2 regions of the Ochrobactrum sp. 19YEA23 genome follow, and region 2 is predicted to be linked to the other one. Evidence: riboswitches for the same ligand, from Rfam matches in the RefSeq annotation. Region 2 holds a riboswitch; the other holds the start of a gene.
What was found. A riboswitch is a leader RNA that binds a small molecule or an ion and turns the genes downstream of it on or off. The one in region 2 is predicted to bind S-adenosylmethionine.

Region 1 (6,611 bases), on a different contig from region 2:
CCGCGCCCGAGCACCAGTCCAAGAACGGAGTAATTGATGAGCGCAACCGGGGCCGCCAGCATGCGGATCGACACATAGGTCGCCATGGCTTCCTGGGTTGCGCTTGTCGGATGCATGAAGCTGGAAGCCGCCGCCAGTGTCAGCGGCAGTGTCAGGATCATCAGCACGCCAGCTGCGACAGCGATGATAATGGCGCGCCAGAAGATCGCCTGTTCTTCGACGGCGTCTTCAGCACCCATGGCCTGCGCCACCAGACCGGTGGTGCCGGAGCGCAGGAAATTGAACATGGATAGCAGGAAATCGAAGACCAGCGCGCCGATGGCCAGTCCGCCGATCAGCTCGGCCTTTCCCATCTGGCCGACCACGCCCATATCGACGAGGCCCAGAAGGGGTGTCGTGACGGCGGCAAGTGTCATGGGAATAGCGATCAGCATGACCATGCGATGCGTCACATCGAACGGCCTCGAAACGCTTCCAACGCGCTGCGACTGATCCATAATCAACTATCCCCGAATTCATGCTTGTTGTTCGAGAACGTCTACTCTGGAATCGCTCGAAACTACAGAGAATTCGGCCCATAGATTGTCGCAGCCCCTGACAGCTTTATGTCAGGAGAAAACACCTGTTCAAAGGCCCAGCATCATCGCCCAGTAAATCCGATTGGGCTTGTTTTCCGGCGTAGCCCAGGCAAGGCCGTAATGGCTGAATGTGGGATCGAGCATATTCTTGCGATGACCGGGCGATTTCATCCAGGCGTCAAACACCGCCTCGGTGCTCGACTGGCCGGATGCGACGTTTTCAGCCGCTGGCCCGCGAATGCCCGCCTGACGCAACCGCGCAACAAACCCATTGCCCCAGCCCACGCTGTGGCCGATCTTGCCATAGCTTGCCATGCGCTTCGCCTGAAAAAGCGCGGCCTGTTCCAGCTTGGAGTCGGTCGCCATCATCGAAAGGCCGTTTGCCTTGCGGATGGTGTTGAAAAGCCCGGTGGGATCGCCCGCGCTGACCACATTTGTCGCTGCCTCAACCGCGCCGAACGGCAAAGCGGAGAGCGAAACCGCGCCCCCGGCCAGCACCAGAAAGCCGCGCCGGGAAAGCATAAATCCTTGTTTTTGCTGCATCGTCCGAATGTCTTTATTTGCCGCATTGTCCAACGCAAAACCGCTTCGCACTTTTGCTGGAAATGCTCCTAACCTGCTGCCAATATCTGCTATTTGCGATAGCTGAGGATACGGAGCAAAATAAAGGCAGGGATGACAACGGCAGCGCCCAGAATGAGATAATCCGCAAAACGGGCGACGGCGGAGAAGCCCATATTCCACAGGCGCAGGAAGAAATCGCGAATGCCCCACAGAATGTCATAGGGCGTCCAGTGGAACGCGCTCATGACAACGCCGACCACCAGCGAAATCAGCACCAGCTTGATAATGATGCGAGCAGGCGTATCGCCAAGAAAACGGTTTACACCATCAGACATGCAACTCTCCTGCGTCTCGATTTCCGCCATGCGGACAGATTCATCGCGCAAGACATAGGCTGTGATGATGACATCCGCAAGTTTTGAGCGTCTGAACCTAAAGAGCCTGAATCAAAAAGCGGCATGTGTGTGCGAAAATGGTGATTTTCGAGTACCGGAGCGGAGCCGTACATTTGGGTACGTGAGCACCGGAAGCCTCGCATAATCCTGAAAAGTTGCAGACTTTTCGGATCAGATTATGCGAATGCAAATCTCAAATCGCCATTTGCAGCCACACAGGGCGACTTTTGGAACAGGCTCTATCTTTGCTTACGATAATCGCGCGGCGCCTTCTGCTTCTGGCGCGAGAAGGAACGGTTCATGCTGCGCGTGTCGGTAAAGCCGCTGGCGACGGCCACTTCCAGAAGCGATAATCCTGTTTCGGCCAGCAGTTCCTTTGCCTTCTTGACGCGCAGTTCTTCGCGCACTTCGAAGGCCGTGCGTTCCAGCGCCAGCCGGAAGCCGCGTTCCATCTGTCGTACCGAAATGCCAAGCCTGCGCGCCACGTCGATCATCGGCACCGGGTCTTCCAGCGTTTCCTCGAAAATGCGGATGGCCTTGCGGATCATCGGCGAGCGCACGCCGTTGAAGCTGAGCGCGGGCTGTTCGGAACGGACCAGCTCGTAAGGGATCATCAGGATCGACGCACTCTTGCGCGCCAGTTCCTCGGAGATCTCGTTCTGGATGATCGAGAGAGCCAGCGACGCCGCTCCCAGTCCGCCCGCGCAGGTATAGTGCCGCCCGCTACGGTGAAACAGACTGGTCGTGTCGGCGGTATAGCCGTCGAACAGGTCGAGAAAATCGTCGCGGTGGAACCAGTTCACACAGCAATTGCGGTCTTCGAGCAGGCTGCCCTCGGCAAGCAGGAAAGCGGCGGTGCAAAGCCCCACAACGGTCTTGCCGCGTTTGTCGGCGCGCTTGATGAGATCGATCAATGCCTGCTGGCGCGGCCGATACTGGGCAAGCACCCCGCCGACGACGGCGACATAATCGCATTCGTCGAGTTCGCCGATGGGAGCCGTCGGTTCGATCACCATGCCGGAGCTGGACGCAACCGGATCGCCGGACAGCGTGCAGATTTTCCAGGCGCAACGGATCTGGCGGCTCTTGTCGCGATCATCGGCAGCCAGGCGAAAAGGATCGAGAAACAGGCTCAGCGCCGTCAGCGTAAAACCCGGCAGCGCAACAATGCCAACCGACAGCCTGCGCGGCTGGGCTTCGCCTTGCGCGTTATGTAAATCCGGCTTTCGGCTAGTGTCCAATCCCGTTCCGTTTGCCACGTCAGTCGCTCTCCTCCGCCCTTGTCACATATCTGCGCGGAGTTACTCGTGCCGTCAACGAAAATGCTTGGAAAGCTTCAATTGCTGCGCCTGATAATTGGAACCGAGATCGGTGCCGTAAAGCGCCTTCGGGCGGTTCAGCATATGCTCATAGACAAGGCGACCGACGATCTGGCCATGTTCCAGAATGAACGGCACTTCATGGCTGCGCACCTCGAGAACCGCGCGGCTGCCTGTACCGCCAGCAGCACTATGGCCAAAACCCGGATCGAAGAAGCCCGCATAATGTACGCGGAACTCACCAACGAGCGGATCGAAAGGCGTCATCTCTGCCGCGTAGAGCGGCGGCACATGCACGGCTTCACGCGAGACGAGGATATAGAATTCATCCGGGTCGAGCACCAGTTCGCGCGCGCCGCGATCATAGATCGGCTCCCAGAAATCGAGCACATCATTGGCGGCGCGTTTGTCCACATCGACAACGCCCGTGTGGTGCTTGCCACGATAGCCGATCAGCCTGTCCGGACCGCCGGAAAGATCGACCGAAAGGGCGATGCCGCCGCCGGAAATATTCGGCATTTCAGCAGCCACCAGCGTCTCGGAATGATGCAGCGCGGCGAGTTCCGCCTCATCCAGCTGGGCGCGACCCTTGCGGAAGCGGATCTGCGACAGGCGCGAGCCAGTGCGCGCAACAATCGGGAATGTGCGCGGACTGACTTCCAGATAAAGCGGGCCCTTGTAACCGGCAGGCACCTTGTCAAATTCCTGCGCGCCATCAACAATCACGCGGGTGAAAATGTCGAGGCGACCGGTCGAGCTTTTTGGGTTGGCGGAAGCCGACAGTTCCGGCGACAGCGAAAGGCTTTCCAACAGCGGCACGATATAGACGCAGCCGGTTTCGAGAACTGCGCCTGCGGTCAGGTCGATCTCGTGCAGCTTGAGACGCTCAAGCTTGTCCATGACCGGCGTGCCGGGACCCGGCATGAAGGAGGCGCGAACGCGATAGGCCTTTGCGCCAAGGCGGAGATCGAGGCTCGCAGGCTGGATCTGGTCGGCATCCAGCGGGCGCGGCGAAGCCAGCAAACCGCTTTCGAACAGCGCAGCGATATCCGCATCCGCCAGAATTCCCGCATCTTTTTGCGCCATCGACCTCGTACTCCATAGTCTGAGCAATTCTTCAAAAGACCTTTGACCACTCGAAGGCCCGATGCCAACCCTTCACGCCCGGAGAAACGGGGTTTTCCGCAGGAATCGAAGCCAATCGCAAACCAACAAGGCAGGCTTTTCCGCGAATCTGGTTCTTCTAGCATTGACGACCTTGCGCAACAGGCATAATGAAAATGTGTTCCGTGGTGATTTGGCCGGCCGGCTTGCAGCCACGTTAAAGAATTCGCTAAAAAGGGCCGCGGTTCGTTACCGGCCTTTTGGGCCGGTTTTTTATTGGCCGCCGAGATGCCACTAAACGCTTTTTGGGCGTCCCGGCCGACCAGCTTTTGACAGGTTGGAAAAATGACGACTGAGACTACCCGCAAGTTCCGCCCCGCGACACAGCTCGTGCACGCCGGTTCGCTCCGCTCCGGTTTTGCCGAAATGTCGGAAGCGATGTTCCTCACGCAGGGTTTCCTCTACCCCGATGCCGAAGCCGCCGAAGCGCGCTTCAAGGGCGAAAATCCGGGTTTCATCTATTCGCGTTATGCCAACCCCACCACGGACATGTTCGAAAAGCGCATGTGCGCGCTGGAAGGCGCCGAGGAAGGCCGTGCCACGGCTTCCGGCATGGCTGCCGTCGCCGCCGCCATTCTGTGTCAGGTCAAGGCGGGTGATCACGTGATTTCCGCTCGCGCCGTGTTCGGTTCGTGTCGCTATATCGTCGAAACCTTGCTGCCGCGCTATGGCGTGGAAATCTCGATCATCGACGGCTCGGATATCGCAAACTGGAAAGCCGCTGTTCGTCCGAACACCAAGGTGATGTTCCTCGAAAGCCCGTCGAACCCGACGCTCGAAATCATCGACATCGCCGCCGTGGCCGAAGTGGCCAATGAAGCCGGTGCGAAGCTGATCGTCGATAATGTGTTTGCGACCCCGCTTTACCAGAAGCCGCTGGAGCTTGGCGCGCATATCGTCGTCTATTCGACCACCAAGCATATTGACGGTCAGGGCCGCTGCCTTGGCGGCATCGTGCTTTCCGACCGCGAATGGATCGAAACCGAGCTTCAGGATTATTTCCGCCATACTGGCCCCGGCATGAGCCCGTTCAATTCGTGGATCATGTTGAAGGGTCTGGAAACGCTGTCCGTGCGCGTGCGCCAGATGACGCAGTCGGCAGCCGCTGTGGCCGACGTTCTCGCAGGCAAGCCGGGCGTCAAGCGCGTTATCTATCCGGGCCGCGCCGACCATCCGCAGGCCGATATCATCGCCAAGCAGATGACGGGCGGTTCGACCCTGATCGCGCTGGAATTGGAAGGCGGCAAGGAAGCTGCGTTCAAGTTCGAAAACGCGCTACAGGTGTTCAGCATTTCCAACAATCTGGGCGACGCCAAGAGCCTGATCACCCATCCGGCCACCACGACGCACAAGAACCTCAGCGATGAAGCCAAGGCCGAGCTGGGCATTTCCGATGGCGTGCTGCGCATTTCGGTCGGCCTCGAAGATACCGACGATCTCATGGAAGACGTCGAAGAAGCGCTGAAAGCAGCGGTTCGCTAAATAGAGAAAATGATGACCCGGCCTGATTCCGTCAGGCCGGATCATCCGTTCGATTTCTGTCCATTTTCATCCTGAAGCTTCTCGGGATCACGCAAAAGACGGTGTTTCGTCTTAAAAAATGTGACCTTTTCGCTGCAATCCCCCGCAAGAACGATCCAAAGGCAGAAAATCTGCCTCGCTGACCCTGTCCAGATTGCCGCTTCGCGTTGACCTCCAACGCAACTTTGGCGATAGGTGGGCATCAGGCACATGATAAAGGCGGATGCGATGTATAGGGCGGTGACGCAGGGGATCGAAGTAACGGTTGAGCCGTTTTATCTGGAAGACGAGTCCGCCCCCGAAGACAATCGCTATGTCTGGGGCTATCGCATTACCATCGCCAACAATTCATCCGACACAGTGCAACTGCAATCGCGCTACTGGCAGATTACCGACGCCAATGGCCGCGTCGAGGAAGTGCGCGGCGCCGGTGTCGTGGGCGAACAGCCGGTTCTCGATCCGGGTGACTCGTTCCAGTATTCGTCTGGTTGCCCGCTGACCACATCGTCCGGCGTGATGGTGGGCCGCTATCAAATGCAAAATCCGACCGGCAACACATTCGAGGTCGATATTCCGGCTTTCTCGCTGGATGTGCCAGAGCAGCGCCGCACGCTGAACTAGAGCCGCAATTGCATCACAGACATGAAAAAGCCGGGGCGGCTCTCCTGAACCGCCCCGGCTTTTTCATTATTCTCATTCATCACTTCGCAAACAGCGCGGGGTCGAACTCGTAGCTGGTCGAGCAGAATTCGCAGGTCACCGAAACCTTGCCGTTCTCGATGCTGTCCTGAATTTCCTCAGCGGTGAAACCGGCAAGGACGCCCTGGATTTTCTCACGCGAGCAGGAGCATTCGTCCACCACCTTGATGGCGTTGAAAACGCGCACGCCGCGTTCATGGAACAGGCGATAGAGCAGCCGTTCAGAGCCGATCGTTGGATCTGTCAGTTCCGAGCTTTCGATGGTCCCGACCAGCGACCGCGCCTCATCCCAGGCGTCATCCACCGGATGATGCACGACCTCATTATCGTCGCCATCGCCGCCCGGCAGATCGGGAATGCGCGCGCGCAGT
Region 2 (6,611 bases):
AGTTTCAAAAACGCTATCTTGCCGAACTGCAAGATAGGTTGCCGGACCTCAAAGCACTGGTTGCAAAGGCCGGTGATGTGCCGCTGACATTGCTCTACGGCGCAAAGGACGAGGAACACAATCAGGCCGTCGTGCTGCACGAATTCATGCAGAATATCTGATTAGACAAGGTTGTTAGGCTCTAGCATGCAGAATATCTGATTAGACAAGGTTGTTAGGCTCTAGAACGAGAGCGCCATCAAATCGCGCCGGATTTGGTCGCCATTACCGTGCGAGAGATTCTTTTCGATTTCCGCATGGGTTGAGGTCCAGATAGGAACCGCGGCAGCCAAGGCCGCCTTGCCATCCGGTGTCAGTTGCAGCAGGCGCTCGCGGCGGTCGGCGGGATTGACCAGTATTTCCACCCAACCCTGTCTTTGCAGGGGCTTCAGCGCTGCGGTGAGGGTGGTCTGATCCATTGCCAGCAATTCAGCCACCGGTTTCATCGGCGGTGGCGCTGGCCGGTTGAGTGACATCATCAGGGAGAACTGCCCGTTTGTCATGCCAACCGGACGAAGAGCCTCGTCGAAACGCCGCGCAAGCGCGCGAGCTGCACGCTGGACATGCAGGCAGAGGCAGGTATCTCTGACCAAAAGGGTTGTTTCAAAAGGTACTTCGGCGGCGTTTGACATGATCCATTAATATTGATATCAATGTAAATCGTCAAGCAAATATCCCGATATAAACTGGGCGTTTTACAATCCGGGGGGCGGAGGAGGACTTGCATCATGAATGAAGTCGTATCCCGCGAAGTCTGGCTTGAGGCGCGTCGCGCGCTTTTGGCCAGAGAAAAGGAAGCGACGCATCTTCGCGATCGCGTCAATCAGGAAAGACAGGCATTGCCTTGGGTCAAGGTGGAAAAAGACTATGTCTTCGACACCCCGACCGGGCGTCGGACGCTGGCTGAGCTTTTTGACGGGCGCAGTCAGCTGGTTGTCTATCACTTCATGTTCGGGCCGGAATGGGAGCAGGGCTGCGTTGGCTGTTCTTTCCTGGCCGATAATCTCGACGGCGCGCTGGCGCATCTCAACAATCACGATGTCACGCTTGTCGCTGTCTCGCGTGGGCCTCTTGCAAAGCTGGAAGACTATAAGCGGCGCATGGGCTGGCATTTTCCATGGGTGTCGTCCTATGGAGGCGATTTCAACTTTGATTTCCATGTGTCGTTCGACAAGGCCGAGATCGAAGAAGGGCGCGTTTTCTACAATTTCGACAGGCTGGCGCCAGAGCAGGCGCATGATGAACTGCCCGGCATGAGCGCCTTCATCAAGGCTGATGACGGCATGATCTACCACACATATTCCAGCTATGCGCGCGGTATCGAGGAGTGGATCAGCACGCTGATGATCCTCGACCGGGCACCGAAAGGGCGTAACGAAAATAGCACCATGCATTTCGTGAAACGCCACGATGAATATGCTGCGCCAGCGGCAAAGCACAGCTGTTGCAGCTGAACGCTGAATTCAAATTCTGGGAGGAATGACAATGAAAGACGGAGCATCACCGTTCGTCTGGTACGAACTCATGACTGAAGATGCCGCCGAGGCCGCGAAGTTTTACGGCAACGTCGTCGGCTGGAATACGAAAGACTCGGGCGTCCCCGGTGTAAATTATACCCTTCTTGAAGCGCCGGGCTGCGCCGTTGCCGGTATGATGGCGCTTTCCGATATGCCCAGTGGAGATTGTGGCGCAAAACCCGGCTGGCTCGGCTATATCGGCGTGGCCGATGTGGATGCTATGTCCGAGAAGGTTACCGCCGCAGGCGGCAAAATCCTGCAACCGGGCTATGACATTCCAACCGTCGGGCGGTTTGCCATCGTGTCAGACCCGCAGGGTTCCGTCTTTGCGCTCTTCGAGCCGAAAGACCCGCCTGAACCACCAGCCGATTTTGGTTCGCGCAAGGTGGGCCACCCCGGTTGGCATGAGCTTTATGCCAAGAACGGCGAAGAAGTCTTTGGTTTTTATGAGAAAGTGTTCGGCTGGAAGCTCTCTCGCGACTTCGATATGGGAGCCATGGGCAAATACAAGATCTTCAGCATAAACGGTGCAGACGCGGGCGGCATCATGACAGCCCCGCCAAATGTGCCCAATGGCTGGGGCTTTTACTTCATGGTGGATGGAACGAACGCCGCTGCTGAACGTGTCAAATCGCAGGGTGGCACGGTTACATTCGGGCCGACCGAAGTGCCGAATGGCGAGTGGATCATCCAGTGTCTCGATCCGAAAGGCGTGGCTTTCTCGCTGGTTTCAGCGACGCAATAAGGGGCACGCGCGAAAGCGCATGAAACCAGAGCGTCAGGCGGCTTCTGATTTTAAATCAGAAGTCGTCTTCGTGATGATAATGGCGCAGATAGGCGAATGCTGTTCCCACCAGAACCGGCAGAAGCAAGATTCCTGTCCAGAATATAATGTTGCTCATTTTCTCCCTCCCTGTTGCCCTCAAACCGAAACGATAGCCTGAGACAGTATGCGGGCACTTCGAACAACGCAGAAAGCGGACATTTGTTCCAGCCAGCATCGCTTGCGCGTAAAGCTATTGCCATAACGTCCGCGTTTGAGTAGAAGTGCGAATACATCAAGAGTTGGGGAGACGCCCAACGCCAACCTGCCGCTCCGGGCAAGGTGGTACTCCCTGACAAGGGAGGATGTGGCCAAACCGGCAACTATGCGGATAAAGCCACTCGCGTCTACCTGACAGAATTAGGGACCGACGCGATCATGCCGATAAAAATTCCTGACGATCTGCCAGCAACCAGTGTTCTCCAGGCCGAGGGCGTTATGGTCATGCGCGAGGCGGATGCCGTGCGTCAGGACATACGGCCCCTGCGCATCGGCCTGCTCAATCTGATGCCGAACAAGGCGACCACCGAAACGCAGATTGCACGCCTGCTGGGCGCGACGCCGCTTCAGGTGGAGCTGACACTCGTGCGCATTACCAATCACGTCGCACGCCATACCTCCGCCGATCACATGCTTTCTTTCTACCGTCCGTGGGAAGATGTGCGTGATGAGCGCTTCGATGGCTTCGTGATCACCGGTGCGCCAGTGGAACGGTTGGATTTTGAAGACGTCACCTATTGGGATGAGTTGCAACGCGTTTTCGACTGGACACTGACCCATGTGCATCGCTCGCTGAACATCTGCTGGTCTGCGCAGGCCGCCGTCCATCATTTCCATGGCATGGGCAAGTATGAATTGCCGGCCAAGGCATCGGGCGTCTACAGCCAGCAGAATCTTGCGCCGGCATCGCCCTATCTGCGCGGCTTCTCGGACGATTTCACCATTCCGGTTTCGCGCTGGACCGAAGTGCGCAAGGAAGACATTCCACACAATAGCGGCCTGAATGTTCTCGTTGATAGTGCTGAATCAGGCCTGTGTCTGCTGGAAGACCCAAACCATCGGGCGCTGCACATGTTCAACCATGTCGAATATGACACCACGTCGCTGGCTGATGAATATTTCCGCGATATCCAAGGCGAGCCAGAAACGAAGGTGCCTGCGAATTATTTCCCGGAAGACGATGCCACGCGCCCGCCGCAAAACCGTTGGCGCGGCCACGCGCATCTCCTGTTCGGCAACTGGATCAATGAAATCTACCAGTCAACGCCTTATGATCTGGAAAATATCGGCAAGAAGTGATTGCCTGTGAATAAAGAAAACCCCGGAATGGAAGTTCCGGGGTTTTTGTTTGGGATGAAGCGAACTCAGCTGCCGACGCGATCGAGCCAGCGATGCCATTCTGCTTCCGAACCATGGAACACGTTCAGGTCGATCTTGTTGCTCACGCCCTGAGACAGACCCGATCCCGAATATTGCCAGAACAGCCATGGGCGGCCCGGATACACCTTGGATGGGTGCTGGGCGACAGCGCGCAGCCAGAACGGGTAGTTGGTGAAAGCGCCTTTCAGATTGTCGTCATAGAAATCCGGAGCGGTGTAGATGACCGGGCGCTTGCCGTAATGACGCTCCAGCTTGTCCATGAAAACCTGCATCTTCTCGCGCACCTGTTGCGGCGACGGGCGACGACGGCAGGCGGAATCGCCGTTCCATTCCACATCGATCACCGGCGGCAGTGCATCGGGATCTTTTGGTACATTGCGGATGAACCAATCGGCCTGCTCGCTGGCAACGCGGCACCAGTAGAAGAAGTGATAAGCCCCGCGCTTGATCCCGGCTTCCTTGGCCTCTCGCCAGTTCTTGCGGAACATCGGGTCGAGATGATCACCGCCATCGGTCGCCTTGATATAGGCGAAGTTCGCGCCTTGCGTGCGCAGTTTCGGCCAGTCGATATCGCCCTGCCAGCGCGAGACGTCAACGCCGTGAACAGCGAGCTTGCGCGGCGATGCGCGACCAAAATTGATCGGCTTGGCATCACGGAAGCGGTGGCTGTAAATTCTGGAGCGGTCCTGTGCCGAGCGGGCTTGTGGTTCGAGACGCACTGCCGGATAGGCCGCAACCTGTGGTGCAGGCATGCGCGGCGCTGCTGCCTGCGGTGTCGGCACCTGGGGAACAGGGGCTGGTATCTGCGCGACGGGCCGTTCCTGCAAAGGTGCGCGCGGTTGGGGCGCAACGGGTGCAGGCGGCTGTACCTTGAACGGTCCGCCATCGGGAACAGGTCCCGCCCAGGCGAGCACTTCTTCTTGCGGCGGGAGAGGCTGCGCGCGCGGCGCGCTTGCCGTTTCGGTTACGGCTGCGGGCGGAACCGGCCTCACAACAGAACTGGTCATCTCCGCCGAGGGTTTCGGCTGGAGCATGATGCTGTCGATGCCGGAACTCGATGTGCAGCCCGACAGGGCGGCGCAAGCGAGCGCAATGGCAGACACGACCAAAGAACGCGAAGGCGAAGAACGCATGGGCACCCGTACTCAAAACAAATGGGCTGCAACGCTCTTCCGAGTCATTGCTTTGTTTAGAGTAGCGGCAAAAACTGAATCCAAAGTTTACGAAAGTGCTAACGCACGCGGTTCAAATTGAGCTTTCGAGGATTTTTATCAATGCTGTTGCAGATTTCTCCAGATGGGCTTCATCAAAACCTGAGAAACCGAGGATAAGCCCTTGTCGGGGTTGGAAAAACCTGTAGAGCGGTGAGAGCGGTTGAACGTTGATCCCGGCATCTGCGAGTTTTTCTGCAAGCGCCACATCATTTTGGTTGTCGGAAAGCGCCAACAGCAGGGTCAGGCCCGCAGGCGGCGCTTCGATCCTGAAAAGTGCCGGTTCACCGGGAGACAATGCCGCGATGAGCTTGTTGCGACGTGAGGCGTAGAGGCGGCGCATCCTCCGGATATGCTGGGCGAAGGCGCCGGTTTCGATGAACTGAGCCAGCGCGGGTTGCGCGAGAAGCGATGGCGGCGGTAAAAGCTCTTGTCGAAGTGTGCGAAACTTGTCCGTCAGTTGTGGAGGCACAATCAGGAAGCCGAGCCGCAAGACGGGCGAAAACACTTTCGAGAAACTGCCGATATAGAGAATGCGGTCGCGATCAAGCGACATCAAGGCCGGAAGCGGCTGGCCGATATAGCGGTGCTCGCTGTCATAATCGTCTTCGATGATGAATGCGTCGCTCTCGCGTGCCCAAGCGATGAGATCGAGGCGCCGGGCCAGTGGCATGGTGACACCTGTCGGATGATGGCGGGCAGGCGTTACAAATGCCGCACGCGCATGCATGGCGGCGTGCCGTCCCGCGGTCACCTCCAGACCATTGCCGTCGACGGGCACCGAGACGACGTCAATTCCCTGACCGCCAAGAATGTTTCGGGCGGGAGAATAGCCCGGTTCTTCCATCCAGATTTTGTCGCCCGGTGCGAACATGGCTTCACGGAGCAGAGAAAACGCGTCGGTGCTGCCGCCAGTAATCAGAATTTGCGCGGGGTCAACAGCCATGCCGCGCCATTCGTGCAGATGGCGGGCGAGGGCGGCGCGCAGCGGCAAATAGCCGAAAGGATCGTGCCCGTTCAGCAGGCTGGCGTCAGGGTTGCGCCAGATGCGCCCAAGCAGCTTGCCCCATTCCGCATGGGAAAAATGATCGCTGTCGAACACGCCTTGCTGGAAAGGCTGCGGGACACGCGCTGTCTTGGTTACGGTTTTTGCTGTTTTGAAAGTGCCGGTTGGCCCAGTTTTCAGTGTCACTTCCGGCAATTGAGCGGCTATGCGTGTGCCTGAACCATGCTTGCCCTCCAGATACCCCTCGGCGATCAACTGGTCGTAGGCTGCCAGCGCCGTGGCGCGAGACACGCCCAATTCTTCTGCGAAGGCGCGTGTTGATGGAAGGCGGCTTTCAGGCTTCAGCCTTCCGGTCAGAACAGCCTGCCTTATCTGTTCGGCCAGCTGCACCGCGAGCGGGGTATCGCTCGTCCGGTCAATGCCGAACTCCGGTATCGATGCGATAAGTGGCATGGTTCTATATCTTTTAAGTGGCTATTTTCAACATACCACTATGGCGGCATTTTGCATGTATTGAAAGTCCAAATGCAGACGGGAACGACCAGCATGATGAATGCCCCCACAGACAGAACCAGAATGAAACGCCTGCATGATCGCGGCCATTATGATGCGAACAGCGTGCATGCAATCATCGA

Region 1: another riboswitch for S-adenosylmethionine. It lies ahead of QBD01_RS03150 (O-succinylhomoserine sulfhydrylase); the one in region 2 lies ahead of metA (homoserine O-succinyltransferase).

What each region holds. Positions count from the first base shown of each region.
Region 1 covers NZ_JASAMQ010000001.1:704,430-711,040, reverse strand. Annotated here, with positions in the region: gene QBD01_RS03175 (MATE family efflux transporter) at 1-497, opposite strand, end outside; gene QBD01_RS03170 (CAP domain-containing protein) at 627-1,121, opposite strand; gene QBD01_RS03165 (DUF6460 domain-containing protein) at 1,211-1,477, opposite strand; gene QBD01_RS03160 (GlxA family transcriptional regulator) at 1,777-2,778, opposite strand; gene QBD01_RS03155 (2'-deoxycytidine 5'-triphosphate deaminase) at 2,851-3,942, opposite strand; SAM riboswitch at 4,136-4,215, shown strand; gene QBD01_RS03150 (O-succinylhomoserine sulfhydrylase) at 4,306-5,502, shown strand; gene apaG (Co2+/Mg2+ efflux protein ApaG) at 5,770-6,162, shown strand; gene QBD01_RS03140 (Hsp33 family molecular chaperone) at 6,242-6,611, opposite strand, start outside.
Region 2 covers NZ_JASAMQ010000003.1:443,862-450,472, forward strand. Annotated here, with positions in the region: gene QBD01_RS10980 (DUF488 domain-containing protein) at 1-161, shown strand, start outside; gene QBD01_RS10985 (MarR family winged helix-turn-helix transcriptional regulator) at 222-671, opposite strand; gene QBD01_RS10990 (thioredoxin family protein) at 765-1,493, shown strand; gene QBD01_RS10995 (VOC family protein) at 1,525-2,301, shown strand; SAM-I-IV-variant riboswitch at 2,607-2,716, shown strand; gene metA (homoserine O-succinyltransferase) at 2,758-3,678, shown strand; gene QBD01_RS11005 (GH25 family lysozyme) at 3,744-4,892, opposite strand; gene QBD01_RS11010 (hypothetical protein) at 4,792-5,013, shown strand; gene QBD01_RS11015 (PLP-dependent aminotransferase family protein) at 5,005-6,429, opposite strand; gene QBD01_RS11020 (pyridoxamine 5'-phosphate oxidase family protein) at 6,523-6,611, shown strand, end outside.